3 regions of the Marinobacter qingdaonensis genome follow, and region 1 is predicted to be linked to each of the others. Evidence: predicted binding sites of a transcription regulator. Region 1 holds the regulator's gene; each other region holds the start of a gene.
What was found. Region 1 encodes LexA, which represses DNA repair genes until DNA is damaged. Its sites were predicted from a motif close to CTGTNTNNNNANACAG; they were not measured.

Region 1 (9,998 bases):
ACATGTCCTTCTGGTCGACCGAACGCAGGGAGGAGGAGTTCGGCAGATCGGTTTCGTAGGCCAGATTGGGCGATCGACGCAGGCGACGGGAGCCGGCGTCGTAGCGCCAGGCCAGCCGGGGCGACCGAATCTGATCCAGGGTTTCATGCACCAGGGTGATGGTACCGGCCAGCGACGACGGAGCGATGGTGTCGGTTTTCAGGTAGAAGATCTTGTTGTCGATCTCCTCCAGTTCCGCCCCCTTCTTGCTGTAGGCGAAGAAATACTCGTAGTCATTGACCACCGGATTGAAGGCGCCATCGGTCTGGGGCGTGGCGGAGGCACTGCGGAACGCCACCTCGTTGCCGCGGTAGCGCAGGATGTGATTCCAGATGACTTCCAGACCGTTCTTTGGAATCGGAAACGGGCTGGTCATGATCGTGTTGCGAACGCCGTTGCCGTTATCCAGCAATTCGGACTGCACCGCGTTGTCACGGGATTTGTCGTAAACATGGTCCGGGAAGGCCGCGGTGCGGCGGGTCTGATACACCGGCATGAAGAAATCCGCGCCGTACTGCTCCAACATCCTTAGGTGGCCGTCAGACAGCCGATCCCGATACAGCGTGTAGTTGTCCCCGGTAATCACGAACAGGGGCTCATCCTCCGGGAAGGGATTGATTTCCACCTGGCCTTTGCGCCAACCCTCGGGTGGTGTCTTCAGCCCACCGGTCCAGTCGGGAATGGTACCGGACGGATTACCGGCCCGCTCTGCGCCTACCGGGGTTAATTCCCCATCGAGCCGATCCGCCTGCTTTGGCGAGACCTTCGATACGGCCGTCCCTGAAGCCCCGAACAGGATTGCTGCAACGCCTGCGATAACCTGGTTCCGCATTCCCTTTCTCCTCCCGAATATCATGCAGTGTGTCTGGCTGGCCCTGGCGCAACCGGCGGCCTTTTTGCCAAATTCAAACGACCGTTTCAAGTGATGATGTGTATTTTCTTGTGACACAGACGGTGACAGAGCGAGGGGAGGAAATTGCGCCGTCGAAATGGTAGGATGGCGGATTGACTTTGCGGTGGGTCGGACCACCGGCTGTTTACAGGTATCTTATGGCCTCACAATGGCATTCACTGGTTTCACAGAAACTGTTCCTGGCCCGGACGCTGCTGGACGACTCTGGCACGCCCGCTGACGCCCCCCACAGCGCCCTGAGGCAGGAGGCGGCACTGCAGGGGGCCACCGAGCTGTTGCTGCGGGCCCGGCGCCTGTTGCTCGTGATGGTCGCCCGCCTGTACCAGCATCGCAGCGGCGAGCCGGACAACCTGGAGGCGCTGGCGGACCTGGTCGGCACCGAGGCCAGCGAGCTGGGGCTGTTGCAGGAGCTGGCCAGGCAAGGCAGCAGCTGGTGGAACCACCTGGAACAACTCGAGGCGGTACAGAGCCGCCCGCCAGCGACCAAAAAGACGGTCAGCGCCGACAACATCATCGCGGTGTCAGCCGCCGCCGGGCCAGATCGCTCCAGCGCGGGCCTACGAGCCACGCTGGACGCCATGAAGAAATTTGCCGACGACCTGGAAGAGCGGCACAGCGAGTGGTAACCGCGCAAGCCGCAGGTAGCCCGGGTCGAATCACAGAAAAGGTTTAACGAATGTCACCATCTTTTTTTGAAATCGTACAACTGAGTAACGGAGATTACGCGCTGCGCCGCATCGACGACGACAGTGCGCCGCTTGTGAAGATTTCCTTTTCCGACGAAGCGCGGGAGATGATGGAAGACCGCGACATGAATGTCGCCAAGGCGATGATCGCGGCCGGTATCGAAGCCGTGGGTAACGTAGCTCACGATATTGAACTGGAAGACGAGGAACCCGAGGCGACCGACGCTCACCCCTCCTACACCCTGCACTGATGCAAGGCGCCGCGCCCGGGTGGGCAGACGGCGGCGCCCCAACAGCTCAGCGCTGGCGCAGAATCACACCGTGACTGTTGCCCGCCGCTGATGCCCGCTGCAACGCGTCGAAAGCGGGCCGACCCAGCTTACGGGTCCACATCACCACCGCGTGACAGGTGCCGGCACTCAAGGCGCGCTCGGCCAACTCCTGGGCGGAGTGATCCGGCGTCGAACGCAGCACCAGCAATTCGCCGGCAACAATGCCATGCATTTTCTGCCATTTACTGACCAGGGCCTGGGGCGGATCAATCCATGCCAGCCAGCGCTTTTCCTGATTGAGCTGGGTCAGCATCGGCAGCAGCAACTGAAAATTCTCCACCTGCCCTTCCGGCAAAATGATCTCGGTAACGTTGCCAGCGACCGCCGGTTCGCGCTGGGCCGGCTTCGGGCGGGTACGAATCACGGATCGACGTTCACCACCGGCCGACACCGGCACCGCCCGCGACAAAGCACTCTGCTGGTACGCCAGATTCTGATTGAAGCTCATTTGTTCCATGATTCACCTGCCCCCTGACTGTCCGTGACTCACCCGCGCGATCAATGAAGATCCGAGCGCCGAATGACCCCTACCCCCAATCCTTCAATAAAGAGTTGCTGCTCGGTCAGATCCACCTCGATCGGCGCGAACTCGTCGTTCTCGGCAATCAGATAAACCTTGGAGCCTTCCTTGCGGAAGCGCTTGACCGTCACCTCTTCCTCACCGACTCGCGCAACCACCACCTGACCGTTGTGAACATCTTGGGTGCGGTGCACCGCCAGCAGATCGCCATCGAGAATGCCGATGTCCTTCATACTCATGCCACGCACCCGCAGCAGGTAATCGGCGGACGGCGAGAAGAACTCAGGCGCCAGGGTGACGTGATCCTCAATGTGTTCCTGGGCGAGGATCGGGCTGCCTGCCGCCACCTGACCGATGACTGGAAGCCCCAGGTCCTCTTCCGCTTCCGGCAGCCGGATTCCGCGGCTGGCGCCTGGCACCATCTCAATGGCACCCTTGCGCGCCAGGGCCCGCAAGTGCTCTTCGGCGGCGTTGGCCGAGCGAAACCCGAGCTCAGCGGCGATCTCCGCGCGGGTGGGCGGGTACCCGGTTTCGTCCAGATACCGCCGGATGATGTCCAGCACCTGAGCTTGCCTTGCTGTCAGCTTCATTGAGCTACTCCATCTGGGTTCCGTGGTAGGCCCCACTCCGTCGCATACGAAGCGAAGTCTCCGGCCTGTTTTTTTATACAGTGAACTGACTATATACAGTGTTTTATCCAGTGTAAACCCTCGCCCCCGGATTTTTGTGTCACCGGCGTAACCATATGTCCTGCAAGGATTGTGATATGGTGATTCCACCTGAAACGACCGGTTAGGGAGTTCTATGAGTCATTCCAGCGAGTGCAACATGCCCGACAACCTCCACACTGCGGAGGGCAAGGAACGCCGAGTTGGCATCGAGATCGAGTTATCGGGACTCGGTTACGACGAACTGGTGCAACTGGTGGCGCGTTTCCTTGAGGCAGAACCGGAGCTGACCTCCCGTTACGTGTCCCGGCTGGCAACCGACCTCGGGGACTTCACCATCGAGCTGGATTCCGACCCCATCAAGGATCTGGATCTGACCGACGATCGGCTGCCTGAATCGATCCGGGAATTGGGTGGACAGGCCATGGAAGTCATTGATGCCGCCGCGGAGCGCATCGTTCCTCTGGAAATTGTCAGTCCGCCGGTGCCCTTCTCGGCCGTGCCGCGAATCCAGGCGATGATGGAAAAGCTGCGCGACGCCGGCGCACTGGGCAGCCGCGAGGCGATCTACTACGCCTTCGGCCTGCAGCTGAACCCGGAATTGCCGGACCTGGAACCAGCCACCCTGGTTCGCTATTTCCAGGCGTTTGCTGCGCTGTACGACTGGCTGAAATCCCGGCACCAGCTCGACATCAGCCGGAAATTCACCACCTACATCGAACCCTGGAGCAGCAGGTACGTCGACCTGCTGATGGACGACGACTACGCTCCGGACCAGGCCCAGTTGATGCGGGATTACCTGAAGTACAACCCGACCCGCAATCGCGCCCTGGACCTGCTGCCGCTGTTCGCCCATCTGGACGCGGACCTGCTGGCCGAGCACGTCGACGACCCGCGGATCAAGAGCCGGCCGACCCTGCACTACCGGCTGCCCGACTGCGACATCGACAACGACGACTGGGACCTGGCCAGTGTCTGGAACGACTGGGTGATCCTGGAGCGGATTGCGGCCGATGCCGACCAGCTGGCCGAGTTGCGCAGCCTGTACCGGGAACGGAGCAAGCTGAACCTGCACAACCTCACCCACAGTTGGCTGGAAACCACCACGGACTGGCTGCAAAGCAAAGGGTATGTCTGAGGCAACGGAAACCGGCGACGAGCTGCCCGGACTAACCATCGGCATCAGCGGGCCCGCCCGTCGCAGCACCGCCCATCGGCTGATCAGCCTGGGGCTACGGATGCACGGCGCCCGCACCCACTACATTCGTCCCGGTTCCCGCACCGATGTCGCCCTGCTGGACGGGCTGGTGCTGTCCGGAGGTACCCATGTGCACCCGGAATGCTACGACCAGCAGCCACAGGTGACGGCCCGTTACGACCGCAAACGCGATGCCACCGATCGCCGGCTCCTGCAGGAGGCCGAGCGCATCGGCATTCCGGTGCTCGGCATCTGTCGGGGCGCTCAGTTCATCAACGTGTTCCACGGTGGCTCCCTGTGCCAGAACGTGACCCCGCTTCGGGTCAATACCCGGCACCGGCCCCTGCTCCTGCCCATGCAGACGGTGCGACTGGTGAAAACCAGCCGGCTGGGCCGACTGATGCAATCGGCCGTCATTGGCGCCAACCGCATCCACAGCCAGGCCATCAAGCGCCTGGGCAATAACCTGCGGGTGGTGGCGGTGGATAACGATCTGTTCGTGCAGGCGATCGAGAACACCCACGAGCAGTGGTTGATGGGAGTGCAATGGCACCCGGAATACCTGCTTTACCACGGCGGACACCGCCGGATCTTCAAGGAGTTCGTCCAGGCCGCCCTGGACTTCAAGCTTAGCCGACTGGAACCGGAACCCGCGGAGCCAGATCGCCATTCGCATTCAGAGGAGGAGTCGCCATGAACCGTTCGCTTTCACTGTCTGGCCTGCTGCTGGCCATGACCCTGGGCCCGGCCCTGGCCGTCGCCGGCGAAGTATCCCTGAGCGGCGAAGGCAGCGTGCGCTACCAGCCGGACAGCGCGCGCCTGCAGTTCACCGCCAGCGCCGAGCACGAACTGCCCCAGCGGGCCACCGAACAGGTGGCAGAGATGATGGACCAGTGGCGCGAGGGCATCGCCGAGTACCAGCCCCAGTTGCAGGATTACACCGACGCCATGGTCAACCTTTACTCCCGTACCCTGCCGGGCAGTGAACGGGGCGAGGAGCCACGCCAGCGGGCGGTGGCATCACAGACGGTCAGTTTTGAAATCAGTGATCTGTCCCTGCTCAACCCCTTGCTGGAGCAGGCGCAGACGATCGGCATGAACTACCACCTGGGCGCGGGCCAATTCTTCCACTCAGACGAGGCGGGACTGGAGCAGCAGGCGCTGGCCAAGGCCATTGCCGACGCGCGCGCCCGCTGTGAGTTTGTTGCCCGGGAATTGCAGTCCTCCTGTGGCGATGTGGTCTCGATCAACGTCAACGGCGGCTTTCGGCCCGTGCCGGTCATGATGGCAGAGGCCAAGGGCCGGTCCGACACCGTTTCCAGCGTCGGTGTCCGGGAAGTACACGCCACCGTCAACGCCACCTTCGAGCTGGACTGACCCTAGAAGTCCCGGGTGTAGAAGATGTCCAGCGAGGCGGCCAGGCCACTGGCCGCCTCGACGTAGATGTTGCGGGTCAGGTCGTAGCGCAACGCCACCGTCGTGATAGGCTCGAACACCCCCACCCCGTAGCGCACGCTCAGCTCATCGGTCAGATAGCCGCTGGCGACCACCGAGGTCTGCTCGCCGCTGCCTTCGGTTTCCAGCATCAACTGCTGGATGCCGATCTCCTCGCCCAGTTTGCCGGTCACCTTGTTGGCCTGGGTCAGGCCGAGGGATATGGCCGCCCCACTCATCTGGCCCTGATCGCCCTGGCTTTGCGGCGGTCGACCGAGCACCAGGTACGACAGCGCATCGGTCTGGGGCATGTCGGGGCTGGAGAAAATTTCGGTCTCCGGCGCCTGTACCGGCCCGCTCAATCGGATACCGGCAACCACCGTGTCCACCCGGCGAATGGCCTCGATATCCAGATAGGGCTGGGTCAGATTACCGACGAACAGGATACGGGCGGTTCGCAGCTCCAGTTCCTGACCAAATTTCTCGTACTGGCCATCGACCAGCTGCAGGGTGCCGCGGGTGTCCATATCGTTGCCAATGCGCAGGGTGCCCTCGAGGTTTCCGGTCACGCCGAAGGCGACGAAACTCACCTCGTCCTCACCGACCACCACCGTGACGTCCATATTGATGCTGCGGATGACCGGCTGTTCCGGCTCCACCCCCACGATGACCTCGTCCTCAGTCACGGAAATGGCCTGGGGCGGCAGCCCCTTGATCTCGATGCTGCCGCGCGGCACCGCCAACTGGCCGGTAACCTTCAGATCGCCCTGACCAAAGGCGACGACCAGGTCCGGCGCCAACTCCAGCTGGGCGTATGGCTCCAGACTGAAGGGCACGCGTTCGCCCTTGATCGCAATCTCGCCCTCCGGCGCGCCCTCCCAGCTCACGCGGCCGTCCAGGCGGGTCTGGCCGCGCTCGCTGCTCTGGATCCGCCCGCTGAGGTCGGCGGCATAGCCGTTCAGCGTCAGGGTCGCGACCACTTCCTCCACGGGGATGGGCAGGCGTGGATCCACGATGCGGCCGCCGGTGAGCGACAGCTCGCCCTCCACCGCCGGTTTCAACAGCGGACCGGACAGGGTACCGCGCCCCTGGATCTGGCCGGCGACCTCGTCCAGGCCGGCAAAGATCCCGGCCAGGGCAATGTCGAGCCGTTCCAGGCTGAACTGACCCTGAATCCGGCGCTCGGACGATCTCGGATCCACGCCGACGTCGACCGCCAGTTCACCAAGGCTGGGGCCAGCCAGCCGCAGCTCCAGATCCGCCTGCTCAGGCTTGAGGCCCAGGGCCACGGTGAAGCGCTCGTAGGCCAGCGTCTCCCACTCGTCGCCCTCGACCTGCACCTCGAACTGACCGCTGCCCGCGTCGACCCGGATCTGCCCCCGCGGGCCACCGTCGGCCATGGTCACATCGATGTCGCCATTGAGGCTGCCGAGCCAGCGCAGGCGTTCCGGCATCACCGGATCCAGGGCCGAGGTCGGCACGTTGCGGATGCGGTAGGCGATGCTTGGGGTCGGCAGCAGCACCTGATCGTCGGCGCAGACGCTGCTTTGCTGCCACTGCCAGCAATGGGCGCCGAAGGTGAGTTTGCCCGGGCCGTGCTGATAGGCCAGCGACGCGGGCGCCTGCAGATCCCAGCGCTGATTCTGCTGCGGCACCTCAATCCGGCCTTGGGCCAGTGCGCCCTGCCAAGCGTCCCAGGCGGCACCCTGGAAGCCGCCGGCAAAGACCAGGGCCATGGCGGCCTCGGCGTGCTCCGCCAGGATTTCGACACGGTGCTGCTCCCGGGTTCCGGAGCCGGTGAGCCTCAGGGACTCCAGTTGCTGGCCCGCCGACTCGATGGCGGAGGCGTCGATGCGGCTCGACAATCGCCAGCCCGGCTTCAGCGCCGCGTCGAGCTCCAGCCCCCCCAGTTCCAGGGTATCCTGCCAGGCCAGATCCCGGGCCCGCAGGCTCAGGTCACCGGTGGGATTATCCAGGGTGCCGGCCACCGATACCTCGGCTTGAACCTGACCGGCCAATCCGGCCAGCAGTTGCTCCGGTGCCGGCAGGTCCAGCCGGAGCTTGCCGGCCAGTTCCTCGCCCCAGGCTCCAGAACCCTCGATGCGATTATCCCCCACCGAGACGGCCAGATCGGACAACTGCCAACTACCGCTCGACGAGTCCAGGGCGCCACTGGCCTCGGCGGGCTGCTGCTGCCATTGACCCGCCAACTGCCACTGGGCCTTGACCGCAGGGTGGCGGCCTTCCCGCAACTGGCCCTCGGTCGAGATATCCCCGCTGAGACTGGCTTCCAGTGCGGGTACCCAATAACCGGGATTGAAATCCTCCAGGCGCAACGCCGCCTGCCAGGTCAGCGGGCCCGCGAAGTTGACCTTACCGTCACCAGACAGGGCGCCGGCGCCGGTGGTCACCATCAGGTCGGACAACCGGGTCTCGGTGAGATCGCCATCCACGGTTGATGACAGTGACGCCTGGCCCTGGGGCCCTTCCACGTCGGCCTTGAGCTTGGCGTGATACTGGCCGTCATCCCAGGTGACCGAGCCGTCCAGCCGGTTCAGGCGCACCGGCGGTGGCTCCAGGTCCGGCAGCAAGGAATACCAGGGAAAGCGGTCGAGTTGCAGATCGGCGTTGGCTTGCAGGCCATCCAGCCAGCGGACGGCGCCGGTCACCCGCAACTGGCCCTGCTTATCCCCGTTCTGGGTGCGCAGCTGTAGCTCCAGATCCCGGGCCGCCTCGGTGCCCACGTTGCCGTCGAGGGACAGGTTGATAGCACCTTCGGTGCCCGGCAGAGTCGCCCGCGCTCGGGTGCGGAAGCCCTGCGCCAGACTGCCCCTGGCTTCCAGGAACCAGTCTTGGAGGGTCAGGGTGGCGGGCAAGTCCGCCAGCGCGAGAAATTCTTTGGAGTCGACCCGCAAACGCGCCGGCAGGCGCTCGTCCAGGGGCGACACCTGCCCCTGCAGTCGGGCCTCGAGGTAGCCCTGACTGCGCCCGCTCAGGCGCAGATCCCGGACACTGCCAGACAGATCGAGATTCAGCGACCAGCGGTCACCGGCGGGTGGCGGCAGGCTCGCGGTCAGCTCCAGCGCCAGTGGCCAGTCCCGGCGGGTCTCAATCCGCCCGGACAGGCCCAGGACATAGTCGTCCAACCGGTACTGGGCCCGATCGATCCGCCACTCCGCGCCCGAGCCACCGGCCGACAATTCCAGACGGTCCCAGATGCGGTTCTGGTTGAAGGTGAACTGGCCCAGATCCACCTCACCGATGCGCAGGCCCATCGGGATGTCCACATCGGGCAGCGCCAAGGGAGTTTCGGACGCGCCCGGGTCGGCCGATGGCTCCACGGACACGTCGATGGTGTCGGCTTTCAGGGTATCCAGGCACACCTGTTTGCTGAACAGGCAGGATGGAGACCAGGCGATCACCGGGGCCTGCACCCGGACATCCGCACCATAGCCCTGCCAGACCAGATCGGCCGCCCGCCATTGATCCAGCAAGGAGCCTCGACCGTCGGTGACCTGCAGGCCCGGGACCTGGTCGATGACCCAGGCGGTACCGGTCTCGGATTTCAGGGCCAGCAGGATCAGCACCAGTAGCAGCACTGGCAGCAACACCAGCACCCCAAGGCCGACGAGTACCCAGAACCACAGGGAGCGACGGCCGGACTCGGGCGCTTCGGGTGTCTCTTGCGAGGGTTGGTGATCGGTCACAGCTCAGGTCCCATGGAAAAATGTACACGCCAGCCGCCGCCGAATTCCGGGTCCAACCCCTTGGCGACGTCCAGGCGCAGTGGCCCGACCGGGCTGATCCAGCGCACACCAATGCCGGCGCCGGTCGCCAGCGGATCGAGCGGGTCATTGATGGCGTTGCCGTGGTCGACAAACAGCGCCCCTCGCCACTGCTGCGCGAACTGGTACTGGTACTCGACACTACCGACCATCAGGAAACGGCCACCGACCGGCACGCCGTTTTCGTTTTCCGGAGACAGGGTCTCGTAGCCGTAGCCCCGGACGCTCTGGTCGCCGCCTGCGAAAAAGCGCAGGGAAGGCGGAACGTCCTCGAACCTGTTGGTAGCGACACCGCCGACCTGGACCCGGCCGAGGAAGCGGTGGTTATCGAAGATAGTATAAAGCCCCTTGGCCAGGGCGCTGGCATGTAGGACGTCCACCGTTGACAGTACCGCCCGGTGGGCGCCGGTGATATCGAATTGC
Region 2 (9,998 bases), on a different contig from region 1:
AAAACACAGGAGTTTTACCAGCGGGGTCTTCTGCAAAAGGGCTACTACGCCGAGACGCGGGCATATTCTCCCAAACAGATTCATTCCTTGTTCATGAGGAAAATTGTCCCTCAGTTCGACATGGCAATCTGCGAGACCGTAGCGCGTAGCCGAAGCCTCATCTATGACAATGCGAATGAAGCCATGAACACCGTCATGGCGAGATATGAAGGCGTTCGCGCGGCGGCTGGCAAAGACGGCAGGTTTTCCATGCGGGTGATTGACAGCAAGCAGATTTTTGCCGGTCAGGGTCTGCTCGCCGCCCACACCCTGGGTCTCATCGAGAAAAAGCTTCACAAGAACGCCTTGCGGCATGAAGTCGAAACGTTTTCAGACAGCATCCTCACCTGTGTGATTCCGCGAGACCTTCACTACATCCGGGAGCGGGCACGTCGTCGTGGCGATAATAGCGTATCCGCATTGGTGGCATTCATGGGCAAAGCGCTCAGCATCACCCCGGTGCTTTTCGGGAAGGGAACCGATGCCCAACCGGTGGCAAAGACCTGGAGTTTCGAGAGTGCCGTTGAAAAGGTCATGAACTACGCTGCCGCCCGGGTTGATGCCGGCCTGAAGACTCCCTACGTGAGTCTGTCCTGTGGCATGTCCTGGCCGGAAATCGACGCGCTTCCCGGGCTGGACCTGCTGCGTGAAGCCTGTGAACGAAACGGTGTCGAGCTTCTGTTGTCCCAAATGGGGATTACCAGCAGCATCTACATTGGGCCTGGCAGTCTCTGCCTGGCCCTGGCGGCTGAGCCCCACAATTTTAACGATTTCCAGTAACGTCCCTCTTCCCTCCGTTGGTGCGGCGTCTGGCATTTGCCCCGCCGCATGCCTGCTCCGGTAGTTTTGGCAAACCCGAATGGCCTCTGGGCGTGGTAGCCTCTGGGGTTCTGGTCATTCACCCCATCAACAGGATTGTCCCCGTCATGAGCAACAGCACTCCGGACCTGGCTTCCCAACTGCTGGAACTGCACGTAAAGCATGAACTGGCGGCGCTCAAGGGCGCCAAGCTGAGAAAGTTCCTGGAGCGGGAGGTCACCGAACTTCTCAAGCTGGCCGATTCGGTGACCCTGAATCGACTCAGCTCCGTGGACCGGGTGATGGGGGTGATCCAGCGCATCGTCATGGGCATGGAGCTGGACGCGGGCGTGCCCGAACTGGCGGCGGAAATGGCCACCGCGGTGTTGAACTCTCCGGTGCAGCAACGCACCACCCTGGGGGAAATCATCAGCCGGGACCAGGCCACCGGGTTTGTCGAGGAAGCCCTGGAGCTGCGCCAGCAGCGCGAGCGGATGATCAGCGAGATCATGGCCCACCCGGTGTACCAGGAGCTGGTCTCGAACCTGGTGTACGCAGGCCTGGTCAACTACCTGTACGAGGACAACCTGATCACCAAATCGGTGCCCGGGGTGGGCTCGATGATGAAATTCGGCAAGAAGATGGCCAACCGGGCCGTGCCCGGGCTGGACGAGAGCTTCGAGCGCCGGATCAAGACCTGGCTGTCGGACAGCCTGCCCGGACTGATCTCCCGCAGTGAGCAGTTCCTCAACAAGGCGCTGTCCGACGACGAGCTGCGGGACAGCGTCATGGCTGCCTGGGTGTCGGTGGAGCACCGGACCATCGCCGATCTGCGCGAGGGCCTCGGCGACGTGGAGTTGCAGGAGTTCGTGGTGCTCGGCTACGACTTCTGGCTGCACTTCCGGGAGACCGAGTACTTCGAGGGCTGTGCCCGGGCCGTGGTCGAGCACCTGTTCGAACTGTACGGCGACCGGCCCATCAACCACCTGCTGCAGGACATCGGCGTGACCCGGGAGGTGATTCTCGCCGAAGTCGATGCCCTGGCACTGCCGATCATGGACGTGCTCCGGGAAGAGGGGTATCTTGAGGCCTTGGTCCGTCGTCGGCTCGGCAGTTTCTACACCTCGGCGGCGGCCCGCAAACTACTCGCTTCGGAGGCCTGAGCTGCGGCCTCCGGCTTGATGGACGGAGGCGCTTTGTGTTTACCGAACTGTTCTGGGCCTACCTGGTCGCCATTACCCTGCTGACCGTCACACCCGGGGTCGATACCCTGCTGGTGATGCGCAACACCGGCCGTGGCGGGCTCCGGGACGGCTGCGCCACCAGCGTCGGCATTGGCAGCGGCCTGTTCATTCACGCCACGCTCTCCGCCCTGGGTATCTCGATCCTGCTGGTGGAAACCGCCTGGGCCTTTACCGCCTTGAAGTGGGCCGGTGCCTGCTACCTGATCTGGCTGGGGATCGCCTCCCTGCGGGGGGCGATGACCGGCTCGAAGCCCCAGCACGCGGAAGCGGGGGTGGTCGCCAAGCGCAAGGTCTCTATGGCCTTGTCGTTCCGGGAAGGGTTGCTGTCGAACGTGCTCAACCCCAAGACCGCACTGTTCTACATGGCCCTGTTGCCCCAGTTTATCGATCCCGCCGGTAACGCGTTCCAGCAGTCACTGGTGCTGGCCGCCGTGCATTTTTTCCTGTGCATGGTCTGGCAGTGCGGCCTGGCCTTCGTGGTGGTGCGGTTCAAGGCGCTGGGCGCCAGTGCCCGGTTGAAGCGCGCGCTTAATGTCGCGACCGGTGGTTTCTTCGTGGCCATGGGCGCCAAGCTGGCCAGCAGCTGAGACTGGCTTCGGCCATGAAAAAAGGGAAGCCCGAGGGCTTCCCTTTTTTGCGTCTGCCGACCCTTATTTTTCCAGGTACTGCAGCTTGTCCGGCTTGCCATCCCACTCTTCGGCGTCTGGCAGGGGATCTTTCTTCTCGGTGATGTTCGGCCACTTTCCGGCGAGATCAGCGTTGAGTTCAACAAACTGCACCTGATCGGCGGGCAGCTCATCCTCGGAGAAGATGGCCTCGGCCGGGCACTCGGGCTCGCACAGGGCGCAGTCGATGCACTCGTCCGGGTCAATTACCAGAAAGTTCGGGCCTTCGTAGAAGCAGTCTACCGGGCAGACTTCCACGCAGTCCGTGTATTTACACTTGATGCAGTTATCAGTAACGATAAACGCCATAGTCAGATCCCTGGTCCAGTGGTCAATCTCATCCGGAGCTTGTCGTCAGGCTCCACGGTTATGTTTTAGTGCGCGATATTGTAGGGAGCGCCCCCCGGCCCCGCAAGCGTTTGGCCGCTATATCCTTATTCCCAGCGCCCGATAATTCGAATTTTTTCCCTATTTGACCAATAACGCCTTGAGTTCGTACAGCCGGTTCATGGCCTCGCGCGGGGTCAGGTCGTCCAGTTCGAGCACTTTCAGGGCTTCTTCCACGGCACTCGGCTCCAGGCTGGCGAACATGTCGCCCTGCATGACCGGGTCCTGGGTCGCCGGGGCCCGGCTGGTCTCCGGTGCCGGCGCCGCTGCGGATTGGCTGGCCGGGCTGACCGGCGTGGCCGTGCCTTCCAGGTGGGCCAGTTGGCCCTTGGCGTTGCGGATCACGTCCTGGGGCACCCCCGCCAGTTTGGCCACCTGCAGGCCGTAGCTCTGGCTGGCCGGGCCGTCGTGCACGTTGTGCAAGAACACGATGCTGTCATCGTGCTCGGTGGCCGTCAGGTGCACGTTCACCGCGTGCTGCAGTTCGTCGGCCAGCTGGGTCAGCTCGAAGTAGTGAGTGGCGAACAGGGTGTAGCAGCGAATGTTCTTGGCCAGGTGTTCGGCCGTGGCCCAGGCCAGGGACAGGCCGTCGAAGGTGCTAGTGCCGCGGCCGACCTCGTCCATCAGTACCAGGCTGTACTCGGTGGCGTTGTGCAGGATGTTGGCGGTCTCGGTCATTTCCACCATGAAGGTGGAACGGCCGCCGGCGATGTCGTCCGAGGAGCCCATGCGGGTAAAGATCCGGTCCACCGGGCCCAGCACCGCGCGATTGGCCGGGACAAAACTGCCGGTGTAGGCGAGCAGGGCGATCAGGGCCGCCTGGCGCATGTAGGTGGACTTACCGCCCATGTTCGGGCCGGTGATCACCAGCATGCGACGCTGGGTGTCCATCAGCAGGTCGTTGGGCACGAAAGGTTCGTCCAGTAGCTGCTCCACCACCGGGTGCCGGCCCTCTTCGATATCGAAGCCCGGGGTGTCGCTGAACTCCGGCGGGCAGAAGCGCAGGGAGGTGGCGCGCTCGGCGAAATTGCTCAGCACGTCCAGCTCGGCCAGGGCCTGGGCGGCGTCCTGCAGCGGCGCCAGTTGCTCGGCCACGGTTTCCAGCACCTGGTCGTACAGCGCCTTTTCCCGGGCCAGGGCCCGGCTCTTGGCGCTCAGGGCCTTGTCTTCGAATTCCTTCAGTTCCGGGGTGATGAAACGCTCAGCGTTTTTCAGGGTCTGGCGCCGGATGTAATCCGCCGGGGCCTGGTCAGACTGGGCCCGGCTGATTTCGATGTAGTAACCATGCACCCGGTTGTAGCCCACCTTCAGGGTGCTGATGCCGGTGCGTTCCTTTTCCCGGGTTTCCACATCGAGCAGGTACTGGCCGGCGTTCTCGCTGATATTGCGCAGTTCGTCCAGTTCCTCGTCGAAGCCTTCGCGAATGACCCCGCCGTCGCGGATCACCACTGGCGGATTATCGATCAGGGCCCGCTCCAGCAGGTCCGACAGCTCCGGGTACTCGCCAATGGTGGTGGCCAGTTTGACGATGTGGTGCGAGTTCACCGGCTTCAGGGTTTCCTGCAGGTCGGGCAGGGCCTGGAAGGCGTCGCGCAGACGCGCCAGGTCCCGCGGCCGGGCCGAGCGCAGGGCGACCCGGGCCAGCACCCGCTCGATGTCGCCAACGGTTTTCAGCAGGTCGTGCACCGGCTCGTAATGGAAACCGTCCAGCAGGGCAGACACCGCCTGCTGGCGCTGGGACACCACGTCGACATCCCGCAGTGGCCGGTTCAGCCAGCGCCGCAGTTCCCGGCCGCCCATGGCGGTGGCGGTCTTGTCCATGACCCAGGCCAGGGTGTGCAGGTGCCCGCCCATCAGGTTAGTGTCGATTTCCAGGTTACGGCGACTGGCGGCATCGAGAATCACCGCCTCGTCCCGACGTTCCCGGGTCAGCTTGCGGATATGCGGCAGCGCCGTGCGCTGGGTTTCCCGGGCGTACTGCAGCAGGCAGCCGGCGGCGCAGATCGCCAGGGTCAGATCCTCGCAGCCAAAGCCGGTCAGATCGCGCACCTGCAGCTGGTGGGTGATGACCCGGTGGGCGGTGTCCGATTCGAACAGCCAGGGCCCCTGGCGGCGAATCCCGGTCAGACCCTCCAGCACGTCCTCGTAGGGGAAATCTTCGCTGATCAGGATCTCGGCGGGGCGCAGGCGTTGCAGCTCTCCCTGCAGGGCTTCCAGGTTTTCCAGTTCCGAGACCGCAAAGCGGCCACTGGAGATGTCCAGGGAGGCAAAGCCGAACTGTTCCCGGTGGCTGTAGATGGCCACCAGCAGGTTGTCGCGGCGGTCTTCCAGGTAGGCGTCGTCGCTCAGGGTGCCGGGGGTGACGATGCGCACCACCTGGCGTTCAACCGGCCCCTTGCTGGTGGCCGGATCGCCTATCTGCTCGCAGATGGCGATGGATTGACCCGCGCGCACCAGCCGGGCAATGTAGCCTTCAGAAGAATGAAAGGGGATGCCCGCCATGGGAATCGGGTTGCCGCCGGACTGACCGCGGGCGGTCAGGGTGATGTCCATGAGCTCGGCGGCTTTCTTGGCATCCTCGTAGAACAGCTCGTAAAAATCCCCCATGCGGTAGAACACCAGCTCGTTCGGATGCTGGCCCTTGATCTTGAGGTATTGCTGCATCATCGGGGTGTGCTTGGAGAGATCGGTCTGAGCTGCTGACATGAAGCGGTCCGGATTGCCTTGCTTTGGATGAAGGCGTGAATTGTAAGAAAATAATGCGCGCGATGAAACGAAGGAGAACAGGATGGGCGCCAGCGATCAGGATTTGGCCACCGAGGCGGGGCGACTGGGCGAACTGCTCGAGCAGCAGGGCCGTATGATTGTCACCGCCGAGAGCTGCACCGGCGGCTGGGTTGCCAAGGCCCTGACCGATCGGGCCGGCTCCTCCGCTTACGTGCTGGGCGGGCTGGTGACCTACAGCAACGACGCCAAGCGGGAATTGCTGGGGGTGACCGCCAAATCCCTGGATGAGCACGGCGCGGTGAGCGAACCGGTGGTGCGGGAGATGGTGGCCGGTGCCCTGGCCGCGACCGGTGCCCAGGTGGCCGTGGCCATCAGTGGCGTTGCGGGTCCCGGTGGCGGCAGTGACGACAAGCCGGTGGGCACCGTCTGGTTCGCCTGGGGCCGGGACCCGGCCACCACCGAGGCGGTGCAGCAGCACTTTGCTGGCGATCGCGACCAGGTTCGCCGCCAGGCCGTTCTCTTTGCCCTGCAAGGAGTGCGTGGCTTCCTGGAGCAGGCCTGACCCGCTGACAACCGCCGCTGCCGGGGCTCCCGGGGTGTTTCGGTAAACAGGGGTTGGTCTGGTCAACGGGTTATGTTTTAATACTGTTCAAATATACAGGAAAGCACTGTTTGTCCGGTTTTCCTGATCCACTATTCGGCGATGGCCCGCCCGGGCATGTCGCCATGGCGACAGAGGGTTTTGCACTGATGGAAGACAACCGCAAGAAAGCACTTAGCGCAGCATTGGGCCAGATTGAGCGGCAGTTCGGTAAGGGCGCCGTGATGAAAATGGGCGATCAGCCCCGCGAAGCGATTCCTGCGGTTTCCACCGGCTCCCTGGGGCTGGACGTGGCACTGGGTATTGGCGGCCTGCCGTACGGCCGGATCGTCGAGATCTACGGCCCGGAAAGTTCCGGTAAAACCACGCTGACCCTGCAGGTGATTGCCGAAGCCCAGAAGCAGGGCAAAACCTGTGCCTTCGTGGACGCCGAGCACGCGCTGGATCCGGTCTACGCCGAGAAACTGGGCGTCAACGTCGATGAGCTGCTGGTGTCCCAGCCGGACACCGGTGAGCAGGCGCTGGAGATCGCCGACATGCTGGTGCGCTCCAACGCCATCGACGTGATCATCGTCGACTCCGTCGCCGCCCTGACACCGAAGGCGGAAATCGAGGGCGAGATGGGTGACAGCCATGTGGGCCTGCAGGCGCGACTGATGTCCCAGGCCCTGCGGAAGCTGACCGGTAACGTCAAGCACGCCAACTGCCTGATGGTGTTCATCAACCAGATCCGGATGAAGATTGGCGTGATGTTCGGTAGCCCCGAGACCACCACCGGTGGTAATGCCCTCAAGTTCTACTCGTCCGTGCGTCTCGACATCCGCCGCATCGGCGCCGTCAAGGACGGTGACGAAGTGGTCGGTAACGAAACCCGGGTGAAAGTGGTCAAGAACAAGGTGTCGCCGCCGTTCAAGCAGGCCGAGTTCCAGATCATGTACGGCAAGGGCATTTACCACATGGCCGAGGTGCTGGACATGGGCGTGAAGGAAGGCTTCGTGGACAAGTCCGGTGCCTGGTACGCCTACAACGGCGACAAGATCGGCCAGGGCAAGGCCAACGCCTGCAAGTTCCTGGAAGAGAACCTGGACATGGCGAACGAAATCGAAGCCAAGGTCCGTGACAAGCTGATGCCGAAGCCGGAGAAAAAGGAAAAGGCGGAAGAGCCGGCCGAAGCCAACGGTGAATTGCTCTGATCGACTGATCACCCAGGGGAGGGCGTATGGCCGTCACAAAGCGGTTGCTGATCGTGGCGCACGCGCCTTCCCCGAATACCCGCACCCTCCGGGACGCCGTCGAGCAGGGCGCCCGCCACAGCGACATCGACAACGTTGAGGTCATCGTCAAGGCCCCGCTCGATGCCGGTCCTGATGACATCCTGGCCTGTGACGCCATCATCCTCGGCACCACCGAAAATCTCGGCTACATGAGCGGGGCGCTGAAGGATTTTTTTGACCGCAGTTACTACCCCTGCCTGGAGCAGACCCAGGGGCTGCCTTTTGCCTACTACATCCGGGCCGGCCACGACGGCACCGGGACCCACCGAGCCATCGAAACCATCACCACCGGCCTGCGCTGGAAACGGGTTCAGGAGCCGCTGATCTGTCGCGGGGAGTACCGTGAGGACTTCGAGCAGCAATGCCAGGAGTTGGGCCTGTATCTGGCGGCCAGTCTGGATGCCGGGCTGATCTGACCGCGGTGCCGGCGGCTAGCTGGCGAACCGGTTGTAAAACCCTTCGAGGCGGGACAGGGCGTTGTCCACGGTTCGGGAATAGCTGTTTTTGTCGCGGCAGTAACTGAACTGCACGCTGACCCGATAGCCGGTCTGGAACGGCTGGCATTCCACCACCCGGGCGCCTACCCGCGATTCACTGATGTACTTGCCGGTAAAGTCCATGAACAGGCGGGCGCCGGGCTCCACCGGGCGCGGGCAGAGCACGGCCATGCCGTATCGGTTCAAATCGAGGCAGGTGACCGCCATGGCCTGACGGCCCCGACCGAAAAAGCCCCGTTCCCGGAGCTGCACCTGAAGGCAAGAGGCGGGGTAGCGATCTTTGATTCTGCGATCGATGGAATCACTGGTCATAGATGTGCGTCCACAGCGTTTCTTGTCTTTATCACGGTTCCAGTCCCGGTCGTCGCACCGAACGGCGGCCGGGTCAGGAAGTTTAGTGCCCGGATCGCTGGCTGAAAAATACACACTGGTGAAACTGTGAACTGGGTGGCACTTTCAGCGGGCCACGTAAGGGCCTGTTCCTGACCAGAAATCTTCGGCCGGCACGCGACAGGGGCGGCTGCAGAATCTACAATGGCCGGCTAATGATACAACCGTTACAGGACCGACCCTTGAAGTCACTGTCTCTGCACCAGCTCTACAAAGCCTGCGTTCTGAAAGATCTGCCGTTCAAAACCACCCGGCAACTGGAGCCCCTGGCCGAAATCGTTGGCCAGAACCGGGCCCAGGAAGCCGTGCGCTTTGCCCTTGCCATGCCCCACAGCGGCTACAACGTCTACGCGGTGGGCCGGGACGGTCTGGGCAAACGCACCATGATGTTGCGGTACCTGGAGCATCATGTGGACACCGAACAGCAGAGTCATGACTGGTGCTACGTGGCCAATTTCGAGGAGCCGCGGGTTCCTAAGTTGCTGAAGCTGCCGCCGGGCAAGGGCTCCGGCCTGAAGCACGACATGGAAAAGCTGATGAGCCGGCTGGTCAAGGTGATCCCGCAGACCTTCGACAGCGACAGCTTCCTGGAACGCTCCGAACAGCTCAAGAACGAATACGGCAAGATGCAGGAAGACGAGCTGGAGAAGGTTGCGGCCCAGGCCAAGCGGAAAAACGTCAGCCTGACCGTGTCGACTCCGGGTGGCTACCGCCTGGTGGCCATGAACGGCGAAGAGCCGCACACGGCGGAAACCTTCCAGGCCCTGACGGAGGCTCAGCGCGACAAGTTCGAGGACGTCATCAATCGCCTCGAGAAAAAGCTGCGCCAGGCCCTGCGCAAGCTGGCGGACTGGGAGCAGGAGTACGCCGACAAGCAGCAGGCGCTGAACAAGGAGACCCTGGAAGGCATCACCGGGCATCAGATCGACGAGCTCAAGGAAAAGTACGCCGAGCTGCCGGACGTGGTGGCGTTTTTCGAGGCGGTGCGGGCCGACCTGGTGGAGAACCTGGACATCTTCCTTGATGACGACGATGAGCAGGCGGCCATCGCCTACGCGTCCCTGGATAAGAAAATGCCCCGCCGCTACCTGGTGAACCTGCTGGTGCACCAGAAGACCAATGAGGTGCCGGTGGTGGTGGAGGACAACCCCAACTACCACAACCTGTTCGGCTATGTGGAGAACGTCACTTACAAGGGCACGGTGTTCACCGACTTCTCCCTGATCCGCCCCGGCAGCCTGCACCGCGCCAACGGTGGCTACCTGCTGATGGACGCCATCAAGGTGCTGGAGCAGCCTTACGTCTGGGACGGCCTCAAGCGCGCCTTGCGCTCCAAATCCATCCAGATCAATTCCCTGGAGCGGGAGCTGACTCTG
Region 3 (9,998 bases), 960 kb from region 1:
CGAGCGACAAGTTCGACCAGGTTCTGGACGAGATTCCCAAGGTTCGTGAAGACCTGGGCTTCATCCCGCTGGTAACTCCGACCTCCCAGATCGTGGGTACCCAGGCGGTACTGAACGTGCTGACTGGCGAGCGTTACAAGTCCATCTCCAAAGAAACCTCCGCCATCCTGAAGGGCGAGTACGGCGCAGCGCCGGCTCCGTTCAACAAGGAGCTGCAGGAGCGCGTTCTGGATGGCAAGGAGCCTGTGACCTGCCGTCCGGCGGATCTGCTTGAGCCGGAAATGGACAAGCTGACCGAGGAACTGAAGAAGCTGGCCGAGGAGAAGGGCATCAAGCTGGCCGACAACCTCGAGGACGACGTGCTGACCTACGCACTGTTCCCGCAGATTGGCCTGAAGTTCCTGGAAAACCGTGGCAACCCGGACGCGTTCGAGCCGGTACCGACCGCCGAAGACGCGGCGCCGGCCAAGAAGGCGAGCGGCCCCGAGACTTACACCGTTGATGTCAACGGCAAGAAGTTCGTGGTGGCTGTATCCGAAGGTGGCGAGATCACTCAGATCCAGGGTGAGGGCGGTGCTGCTTCTGCTCCGGCCGCAGCCTCCGCTGCCCCTGCACCGGCTGCTGGCGAAGGTGAGCCGGTGGTTGCGCCTCTGGGCGGCAACATCTTCAAGGTTCTGGTTTCCCCGGGTGACACCGTGGAAGAAGGTGACGTGATGATCATCCTCGAGGCCATGAAGATGGAAACCGAGGTTCGCGCACCCAAGGCCGGTACCATCGGCGAAGTGTTCATCAAGGTCGGTGATGCCGTATCCCCTGATGATGAAATGCTGACAATCGCATAAGGGCCAGCATTCCATGGATAAAATCATGACGCTCTGGACAGGCAGCGGCCTGTTCAATATTGAACCGGGTCAGGTGGTGATGATCGCCATCGGCCTGCTCCTGCTGTTCCTTGCGATTCGCAAGGGCTTTGAGCCACTGCTGCTGGTGCCGATCGGTTTCGGCGGCATCCTGGCGAACATCCCGGAGGCAGGCCTGGCCCTGACTGCGGCGGAAAATGCCATCCACTTCGCCCTCAAGAGCGAAGCGACTCAGCTGTTGGCCGCCCTGGCGGCGCCGCTGGACGTGGCCTACCAGGCAGGTCAGGCGGTTACGCCTGAGCTGAAGGAAGCGTTCAAGGTGGCCGTGAAAGAGGCCAACTACTCTGAAATGGCCATGGCCAACGCCATCGCCCAGGACGCCGGCTACGGCAATGGCATGCTGTATAACTTCTACTCTGTGGTTATCGGCAGCACCATTGGTCCGCTGCTGATCTTCATGGGCGTAGGCGCCATGACCGATTTCGGTCCCCTGCTGGCCAACCCCAAGACCATGCTGTTGGGCGCCGCTGCCCAGTTCGGTATCTTCGGTACCGTGATTGGTGCGGCTTTGCTGGACCTGTTCGGCATCCTGGATTTCACCATCCTGGAAGCAGCGGCCATCGGTATCATCGGTGGTGCTGACGGCCCCACATCCATCTATGTAGCCAGCGTGCTGGCGCCACATCTGCTGGGTGCGATTGCCGTTTCTGCCTACGCGTACATGGCGATGGTTCCGATGATTCAGCCGCCGATCATGAAGGCGCTGACCAGCCACGAAGAGCGGGCCATCAAGATGACCCAGCTGCGTCCGGTCAGCAAAAAAGAGAAGATCATCTTCCCGCTGGTGGTGCTGATTGCCGTGGTTCTGTTCCTGCCTGACGCAGCGCCGCTGCTGGGTATGTTCTGCTTCGGTAACCTGATGCGTGAGTGTGGCGTTGTTGAGCGTCTGAGCGACACCGCCCAGAACGCACTGATCAACATCGTGACCATCTTCCTGGGCCTGTCCGTTGGTTCCAAGCTGATGGCGGACAAGTTCCTGGATGGCCAGACCCTGGGTATCCTGGGCCTGGGTATCGTAGCCTTCGGTGTTGGTACTGCGTCCGGTGTTCTAATGGCGAAGCTGATGAACCGCTTCAGCAAGGAAGCCATCAACCCGCTGATCGGTTCTGCCGGTGTATCTGCGGTGCCGATGGCGGCGCGGGTATCCAACAAGGTTGGCCTTGAGGCTAACCCGCAGAACTTCCTGTTGATGCACGCCATGGGTCCGAACGTGGCTGGTGTTATTGGCTCTGCGGTTGCTGCGGGTGTGATGATCAAGCTGCTTAGCTGATCTTCGCTTCCTCAGTATCGAAAAACCCCGCCTTTGTGCGGGGTTTTTTGTTTTCTAGCCCTTGTGCTTGGGTGCATGAGCCGGTGGGTGCCTACCTTTCAGGAACCGCTACGAGCACGTCCATGTGCGCTTGTTTCCGGCCATCCTTGGCCTCCAACATTCCTGAAAGGTAGGCACCCACCGGCTCCCATAACCTTGGTGGTGGCCGTGAGAAGGTTTGGGCGGTTTTCGGAGAGCTAGTGAAAATCCCGGGAGTCGACCGGGAGGGTTTTGATCAGGTGGCTCAGGTCGGAGAGTTTGCCGGCCATGACGTGGATGATGTCGCCCTGTTTTTCCACCACGCCTTTCACGTGCAGCAGCCGGGCAGTGAGGAGCGGTTTGCGCTGGCGGCGGGCGGTTTCGAGCCACACCACTACGTTCACGTTGCCGGTTTCGTCTTCCAGGGTGACGAAGGTGACGCCGGAGGCGGAGCCGGGGCGTTGGCGGCCGGTGACCAGGCCGGCGACCTGGACCGGGACGCCGGCCCGGGTGGTTTTGAGGTCTTCGGCGCTCAAGCAGAACTTGAGGTGGCCCTGTTCCCGGAGCAGGGCCAGGGGGTGGCGTTGCAGGGTGAGGCCCTGGCTGGCGTAGTCGGCGAGGACGTTCTGGCCTTCGGTGGGTTCCGGCAGTTGTTCGCAGGCTTCCGCGGTGTAGGTCCCGGCGGCGTCGGCGGCGAAGAGTTCGGCCGGTTGTTCGTGCCCGAGCAGTTGCCAGTAGGCCTGGTGACGGTTGGCGGTGAAGTCGGGCATGGCGTTGGCGCCGGCGAGCAGTTCCATGTCGCGCTGGTTCAGGTCGGCGCGCTGTCGCAGTTCGCTGGCGGAGCGGTAGCCCTGGGGCGGGCGTTGCTGACACAGGCGCTCGGCGCCCTTGGAGGACAACCCCTGGATCAGGCGCAAGCCCAGCCGGAGTTTGCGTTCCGGGCCTTCCAAGGTGTGGTCCCACTGGCTGTGGTTGACGTCTGGCGGCAGTACCTCGACGCCGTGGCGTTTGGCGTCCTGGACCAGTTGCGAGGGTGAGTAAAAGCCCATGGGCTGGCTGTTGAGCAGGGCGCAGTAAAAGGCGGCCGGGTAGTGGCATTTGAGCCAGGCGGAGACGTACACCAGCAGGGCGAAGCTGGCGGCGTGGGATTCCGGGAAGCCGTAGCCGCCGAAGCCGCAGATCTGCTGGTACAGGCGCTCGGCGAAGTCGGCGTCGTGGCCGCGTTCGAGCATGCCGGTAATCAGTTTGTCCCGGAACCCGGTCAGGTCGCCGTGGGATTTCCAGGCCGCCATGGCCCGGCGTAATTGGTCGGCCTCGCCAGCGGAGAAGCCGGCGGCCACCATCGCCAGTTTGATCACCTGTTCCTGGAAGATGGGCACGCCCAAGGTGCGTTCCAGCACCTTGCGGATGGCGTCGTTGGGGTAGCTCACCGGCTCCAGGCCGTGTTTGCGGCGCAGGTAAGGGTGCACCATGTCGCCCTGGATCGGGCCGGGGCGGACGATGGCCACTTCGATCACCAGGTCGTAGTAGGTTTCCGGTTTCAGACGCGGCAGCATGTTGATCTGGGCCCGGGATTCCACCTGGAACACGCCGATGCTGTCGCCTTTCTGGAGCATGGCGTAGGTGGCCCGGTCTTCCTGGGGCACGTCCTGGATCTCGAACGGCTGGCCTTTCTGTTCGCTGATCAGTTCCAGGGCCCGGCGGATGGCCGAGAGCATGCCCAGGGCCAGTACGTCCACTTTCATCAGGCCCAGGCTTTCCAGGTCGTCCTTGTCCCACTGGATCACGGTGCGATCGGCCATGGCGGCGTTTTCCACCGGCACCAGTTCGGCCAGCGGACCGGAGCTGATGACAAACCCGCCCACGTGCTGGGACAGGTGCCGGGGAAAGCCGAGCAGGGTGTTCACCAGGGTGAAGAACTGGTCCGCCACCTTGGGGTTGCGGGTCAGGCGTTTGTCGAGGATTTGCTGGCGCCAGTCGGTGGCCTTGTCACGCCAGTCGATGCCTTCCAGCAACTGTTCCACCTGGGCCGGGTCAAAGCCCAGGGCTTTGCCGACGTCGCGGATGGCGCTGCGGGGCCGGTAGCGGATCACCGTGGCGGCCAGGGCGGCCCGCTGCCGGCCATAGCGCTGGTAGATGTACTGGATGACTTCTTCCCGGCGCTGGTGCTCGAAGTCCACGTCGATGTCGGGCGGCTCGTTGCGGTCCTTGGAGATGAAGCGTTCGAACAGCAGCTCGACCCGGGCCGGGTTCACCTCGGTGATGCCCAGGCAGTAGCACACTGCCGAGTTGGCGGCCGAGCCCCGGCCCTGGCAGAGAATGCCCCGGCTGCGGGCAAAGGCGACGATGTCCTGAATGGTGAGGAAGTAGTGCTCGTACTTCATCTCCGAGATCAGGTCCAGCTCCTTGCGGATCAGCGCCTGCACGGTTAGTGGCGTGCCGTCCGGGTAGCGGCGGCGCTCGCCCTCGCGGGTCAGTCGCTTGAGGTAGGCGGCCGGGGTTTCGCCGTCTGGCACCAGGTCTGGCGGGTATTCGTAGCGCAAGCTGCCGGGTTCGAAGGTGCACTGGTCGGCAATCCGCCGGGTTTCCCGCAACCAGGGCTCCGGGAACAGGCGCTGCAGCACCGGCAGTGGCCGCAGGTAGCGTTCGCCGTTCTGGAACAGGCAATGGCCGGCCTGTTCCAGGTTGGTGTGGTGGCGCAGGGCGGTGAGCACGTCTTGCAATGGCTGGCGCTCCCGGCTGTGCATGTGCACCTCGCCGGTGGCGGTGATTGGGCAGCGCAGTTGGTCGGCCAGCCAGCGGGCCCGGGCCAGTTGCTGTTCCTCGCCGGATTCCAGGGTGCGGGCGGCAGCAATCCACAGCCTGGGTTCAAACAGCCGTTGCAGCCACTCGCCACAGGCCAGGGCCTGGTCGGCGTCGGCCTCGGTGGTGGCCGGCGGCAGCCACAGGCACAGGCAGTCGTCCAGGGGGTGGGTTTCCACGTCCCGGTAGAACAGCTGGTACTGGCCTTTCTCCGCCCGCCGCCGGCCGGTGGTGATCAACTGGCACAGCTGGCCATAGCCCTTGCGGGTGCGGGCCAGCAACACGAACCGGGGGTTGCTGGCACCGGGCGGGGCGTCGTCCAGCTCGAACCGGCTGCCGGTGATCAGTTTCACCGGGCTGTCCTTCAGGGCGGCCCAGGCCCGGGGGATGCCGGCCACCGAGCAGTCGTCGGTGATCGCCAGGGCAGCATAGCCCAGTTCGGCGGCCCGTTCGGCCAGCTCGTGGGAGTGGGAGGCGCCGGTCAGGAAGGTGAAGTTGCTCAGGCAGACCAGCTCCGCGTAGATCAGCCCGCTCATCAGCCAAACCACCCGTGCACGAACCAGCCGTCGCGCACATCCCGGAACACCCAGGCCAACTGGCCGTTGTGGAGCTGGGCGATGTAGTAATCCCGGTGCACCCGCTGGCCATCCCACCAGCCGCCACTGATGCGTTCGGGCCCGGCAAACCAGGCCGCCGGGGTTTCCGTGAGTGGCTGCGGTCCCTGTAGTAGCCACAGCGGGCGGCGCGGCAACTGGCCGGTATCAACCGATGGCCGGGTTTTGCGCTGAACGTCGGAGGCGCTCCAGGCCCGTTCCGGGCGGTGGTCGGCCTGGGGCGAGAGCTGTTTAAGGGCCTGATCGCCGAGCCGGGCCTGCAACCGGCTCATCAGGGTGTGCCAGGCTTCGTTCAGGTCCTGGGATTCACCCAGCAGGTCCTGGCCGGTATCGGCTTCACGTCCGAGAAAGCGCTTCACCGACAGCAGCAGGGCGATCACCGGCGCCCGCAGTGGCTGCTGCTCGAAACGCAGGCGAATCAGGTTCAGAAACGCCTCGGCCCGATGCTCCGGCCCGGAGGTGCGGATGCGCAGCCGGGTGGGTTCCTCGTGCCGGTGCCTCAGGATCAGCAGCAGGCTGTCGGTTTCCTGCTGGCGCCAGCACAGGTCTTCCTCCAGTTCCGACAGAATGCGCTGCAGCGGAAACAACAGCCCCTGAGACTGTTCGATCTCCTGAACAAAGTCCGCCTGCTGGCGAAAGTGGTGCGGTGGCTGCCACGGGGCCTGGGGGTCGGGCCGGGTGCCCTGGATTTTCTGGATCCGGGCCAGGGTTTCCGGCGACAGCCGGCGCGCCAGTTCCACCGGCGGCAGGTTGAATACCTCACCGAGGTTGCTCAGCCCGAGCCGCTGCAGCCGGGTGCAGGTGCGGGCATCAAACTCCGCCGCCAGCAACGGCATCTGGTCCAGGGTGCGCTGGATATGGCCTTTGTCAGCAGTGCATTCGCCCTTGCCGCTGCGGGCAATCAGTCGGGCCGCCAGGGGGGTGTGGCCAATGCCGGGCCAGGCGGTGAGCTGGCGTTCGTCCAGGGCCTGCTCCACGGTTTGCCACACCGCCGGCAGGCCGCCGTACAGCCGTTGCAGGCTGCCAATCTCGGCCATCAGACCGTTCGGTGGTACCAGCACGATGTGGGCGGCGTAGCGGTACAGCCAGCGGGCCTGGTCTTCCAGAATCCGCGCTTCCTGCTGCTGGTCCGCCCGCACCGTTCCCAGCTCCGGCACCAGGCTGAGCGCGGTTTTAAGGCGCATGCCGGCGCGCACGCCCTGGTCCCGGGCCTCCGGGCAGGCCTGAATGACCTTCTGCCCGGAGCGCTCGACAATCACCAGCGCGCCGGCGTCTTCCCGGGTGCGGCGAATGTGGTCCAGCAGCAGGTGCGTGAAGTGCAGGTACAGCCAGAGCATTGTCGTTTACCGGTGGGACGCGGGCCAGGGGCCCCGAACCACCCGGGGCGCCTCGCGGAAGCCCAGGTCGGCCCGGTGCGCCATAGCCAGGGCGCAGCGCTGTCCTGGCCAGCTGCCCCGGCGTTTGACGATGTTGATCTTCAGCTCCTGGTTGGCGCCGGGCTCCAGCTCCAGGCGCAGGGCGGCCGGGGAATTCTGCTCGGCGTAGCGGCGCTCACGGAACAGCACGCACACGTTGCTGCCGGCCTCGGCGGCCAATTGCAGGCGCCGGATATCCCGGGACGCCAGCTTGCCCGGCCAGGCCATCACCAGCCCGGTGACCGGCGAGCGCAGACAGTTTTCCAGGGTCCACAGGAAATCGCCGGCCTCGTCGGTGTGGATCATCACCACCTGGTCCAGGTTTACGCCTTCCCGGGCCAGGGCCGGGGCGTAGGGCGTGTGCGGCGGGTTCAGCCAGAACACCGTTTTGCCACTGTGGGACAGCCGCTGCATCAACGGCAGCAGCAGGTGCAGTTCGCCGATGCCGGGGGTATCCAGCAGGCATTCACTCAGCGCCCTCCGGGGCCAGCCAATGCCGCCAAGCTGATTATCCAGCACCTGATAGCCGGTGGGTTCCGCCGGTTGCGTGGTGCGCCGGTGCTTGTGCCCCTGCCAGACACGGGCATCCTGCATCAGCGTGTTCAGAAGCTCGCTCATGGGTAAGATCTCAAAATACTGTTTAAATATACAGTATTCTGAAAGCGGTCGAATTTCAAGGCATGAATGTCTGCTACCACATGGCATGGAAGAGGGCGGATTATGACCGGGAGCCGGCCTGAATCCCTGCGGGGTAAAATCCAGTTCCACAATCAAAGCGGGACGTTTTATCTTTGCGTCTCGTTGAATCTCCCCTCTATAATCGCCTGCTGTTGCTGAGTGTTAATGAGCCTCAGAACCACCTGCGGAATACCATAACCATAAGAAGGACCAACCTATGTTGAAGCGTCGAATTCTCCTGGCCACTACCGCCGCCACGCTCCTGTTCAGTGCTGCGGCCACGGCCCAATACAAAGACGAATACACTGTATCCACCGTGCTGCCATCTGCTTTTCCCTGGGGGCAGGCCGCCGATAAGTGGGTGGAACTGGTGCGGGAGCGTTCAGACGGACGCATCAACATGAAGATCTACAGCAACTCCCAGCTGGTGTCCGGTGACCAGACCAAGGAGTTCTCCGCCATGCGTTCAGGGCTGATCGACATGGCCGTGGGCTCCACCATCAACTGGTCGCCCCAGGTCCCGGAACTGAATCTGTTTTCCCTGCCGTTCCTGATGCCGGATTACGAGGCCATCGACGCCATTACCCAGGGCGAGGCCGGTGAGACCATCTTTGCCGCCATCAAAAAGCGGGGCGTGACGCCGCTGGCGTGGGGCGAGAACGGCTTTCGCGAGCTGTCCAACTCCAAGCGCAAGATCACCGGTCCCGACGATGTGGAGGGCCTGAAAATCCGCGTGGTGGGTTCGCCGCTGTTCCAGGACACTTTCACCACCCTGGGGGCCAACCCGACCCAGATGAGCTGGGCCGACGCCAAGCCCGCCCTGACCACCGGTGCGGTCGATGGCCAGGAGAACCCGATCTCGGTGTTCGACGTTGCCCGTATCGACCAGGTTGGCCAGACCCACCTGACCCTGTGGCATTACATGGCCGACCCCCTGGTGTTTGCGGTGAGCAACCGGGTCTGGAGCCAGTTCAACCCCGAGGATCAGGCCCTGCTCAAACAGGCGGCCATCGATGCCGGCCAGTGGGAAATTGAAAAATCCCGGGGCGAACTGGAAGCCACCCTTGAGGCGATCAAGGCACGCGGCGTGCAGGTGGTGGAGCTGACGCCGGAGCAGCACGCGGCCTTCGTAGAAGCCACCCGCCCCGTGTACGAAAAATGGACCGACCGTATCGGTGAGGATCTCGTGGAGCAGGCCCAGGAGGCCGTCGCCAACCGCTAACCTCGGGCGTTGCCCCCAAAAGCACCCGTCCACGGGCGGGTGCTGCCATCCACTCCGGAGTTCTCATGTCTGCTCGCCCCCCGAAGTTCAGGCCCGACGCCTGGCTGGCCACCCTGGCTTTGACCGGCATCTGTGTCATCAGCCTGGGTAACGTCGTGGTCCGCTATGCCACGGATGCTTCATTCGCCTTCACCGAAGAATACTCTGTGTTTTTGCTGGTGGTGCTGACCTTCGCCGGTGCGGCGGTGGCGGCCCGCCACAACCAGCACATCCGCATCGAGTTGATTGAGCACGTGCTGCCACCGCGCCTCAAGAAGGTGGTGTACGTGCTGCAGTGGCTGGCCGGGGTGACGGTACTTGGCATTACCGTGTGGTACGGCAGCAAATTTGCGCTCGAGGAGTACCAGTGGGAATCCCTGTCGCCGGGGCTGGGGCTCCCGAATTGGATCTACGTGATCTGGCTGCCGGTGCTGTCGCTGGCCATCATCATCCGGATGACCCAGAACCTGATAGACCGCCTGCGCGGCAAGGTGGATCCGGAGGTCATCCATGAGTCCTGATCTGCTGCTGATTGGCACCTTTCTGCTGGCCCTGCTGCTGGGGGTGCCGGTGGCCATCGCCCTTGGTCTGGGGGGCGTGGTGGGTATTCTGGCCGGGTTGTCGCCGGACATGCTGGCCACCCTGGGGACCAACACCTACAACAGCGTGGCCAAATACCCGCTGATTGCGATTCCCCTGTTCATCCTCACCGGCCTGATCTTCGAGCGGGCCGGGGTGGCCGCGAGCCTGGTGCGCTTTGCCCAGGCCATCATTGGTCCCCGCCACGGCGGGCTGACCGTGGTAGCGGTACTGGTGTGCCTGATCATGGGCGGCATGAGTGGCTCCGGGCCGGCCGACGCCGCCGCCGTGGCCATGGTCATGCTGCCGAGCATGCGCAAGGCCGGTTACCCCCAGCCGTTTTCCGCCACGCTGATTGCGGCGTCGTCGTCCACGGCCATCCTGATTCCACCCTCCATCGCGCTGATCCTGTACTCCATCGTAGTGCCCGGTGTGGACCTG

Region 2: recA (recombinase RecA) is a predicted target of LexA. The motif match lies at 6,506-6,521, and genes of this name have one in related genera.
Region 3: imuA (translesion DNA synthesis-associated protein ImuA) is a predicted target of LexA. The motif match lies at 7,676-7,691, and genes of this name have one in related genera.

The regions. Positions count from the first base shown of each region.
Region 1 covers NZ_JAYDCJ010000003.1:2,038,164-2,048,161, reverse strand. The annotation lists gene U5822_RS12600 (DUF1329 domain-containing protein) at 1-871, opposite strand, end outside; gene U5822_RS12595 (DUF6586 family protein) at 1,090-1,578, shown strand; gene U5822_RS12590 (hypothetical protein) at 1,629-1,889, shown strand; gene U5822_RS12585 (cell division inhibitor SulA) at 1,936-2,427, opposite strand; gene lexA (transcriptional repressor LexA) at 2,469-3,080, opposite strand; gene U5822_RS12575 (amidoligase family protein) at 3,295-4,296, shown strand; gene U5822_RS12570 (gamma-glutamyl-gamma-aminobutyrate hydrolase family protein) at 4,289-5,053, shown strand; gene U5822_RS12565 (SIMPL domain-containing protein) at 5,050-5,733, shown strand; gene U5822_RS12560 (translocation/assembly module TamB domain-containing protein) at 5,736-9,497, opposite strand; gene U5822_RS12555 (autotransporter assembly complex protein TamA) at 9,494-9,998, opposite strand, start outside.
Region 2 covers NZ_JAYDCJ010000001.1:166,004-176,001, reverse strand. The annotation lists gene U5822_RS00755 (DegV family protein) at 1-819, shown strand, start outside; gene U5822_RS00750 (hypothetical protein) at 966-2,000, shown strand; gene U5822_RS00745 (LysE family translocator) at 2,036-2,668, shown strand; gene fdxA (ferredoxin FdxA) at 2,732-3,055, opposite strand; gene mutS (DNA mismatch repair protein MutS) at 3,215-5,839, opposite strand; gene U5822_RS00730 (CinA family protein) at 5,922-6,422, shown strand; gene recA (recombinase RecA) at 6,611-7,654, shown strand; gene U5822_RS00720 (flavodoxin family protein) at 7,681-8,151, shown strand; gene U5822_RS00715 (PilZ domain-containing protein) at 8,167-8,544, opposite strand; gene U5822_RS00710 (Lon protease family protein) at 8,805-9,998, shown strand, end outside.
Region 3 covers NZ_JAYDCJ010000003.1:3,002,947-3,012,944, reverse strand. The annotation lists gene oadA (sodium-extruding oxaloacetate decarboxylase subunit alpha) at 1-842, shown strand, start outside; gene U5822_RS17030 (sodium ion-translocating decarboxylase subunit beta) at 856-2,190, shown strand; gene U5822_RS17025 (error-prone DNA polymerase) at 2,427-5,546, opposite strand; gene U5822_RS17020 (Y-family DNA polymerase) at 5,546-6,961, opposite strand; gene imuA (translesion DNA synthesis-associated protein ImuA) at 6,968-7,657, opposite strand; gene U5822_RS17010 (DctP family TRAP transporter solute-binding subunit) at 7,935-8,939, shown strand; gene U5822_RS17005 (TRAP transporter small permease) at 9,005-9,499, shown strand; gene U5822_RS17000 (TRAP transporter large permease) at 9,489-9,998, shown strand, end outside.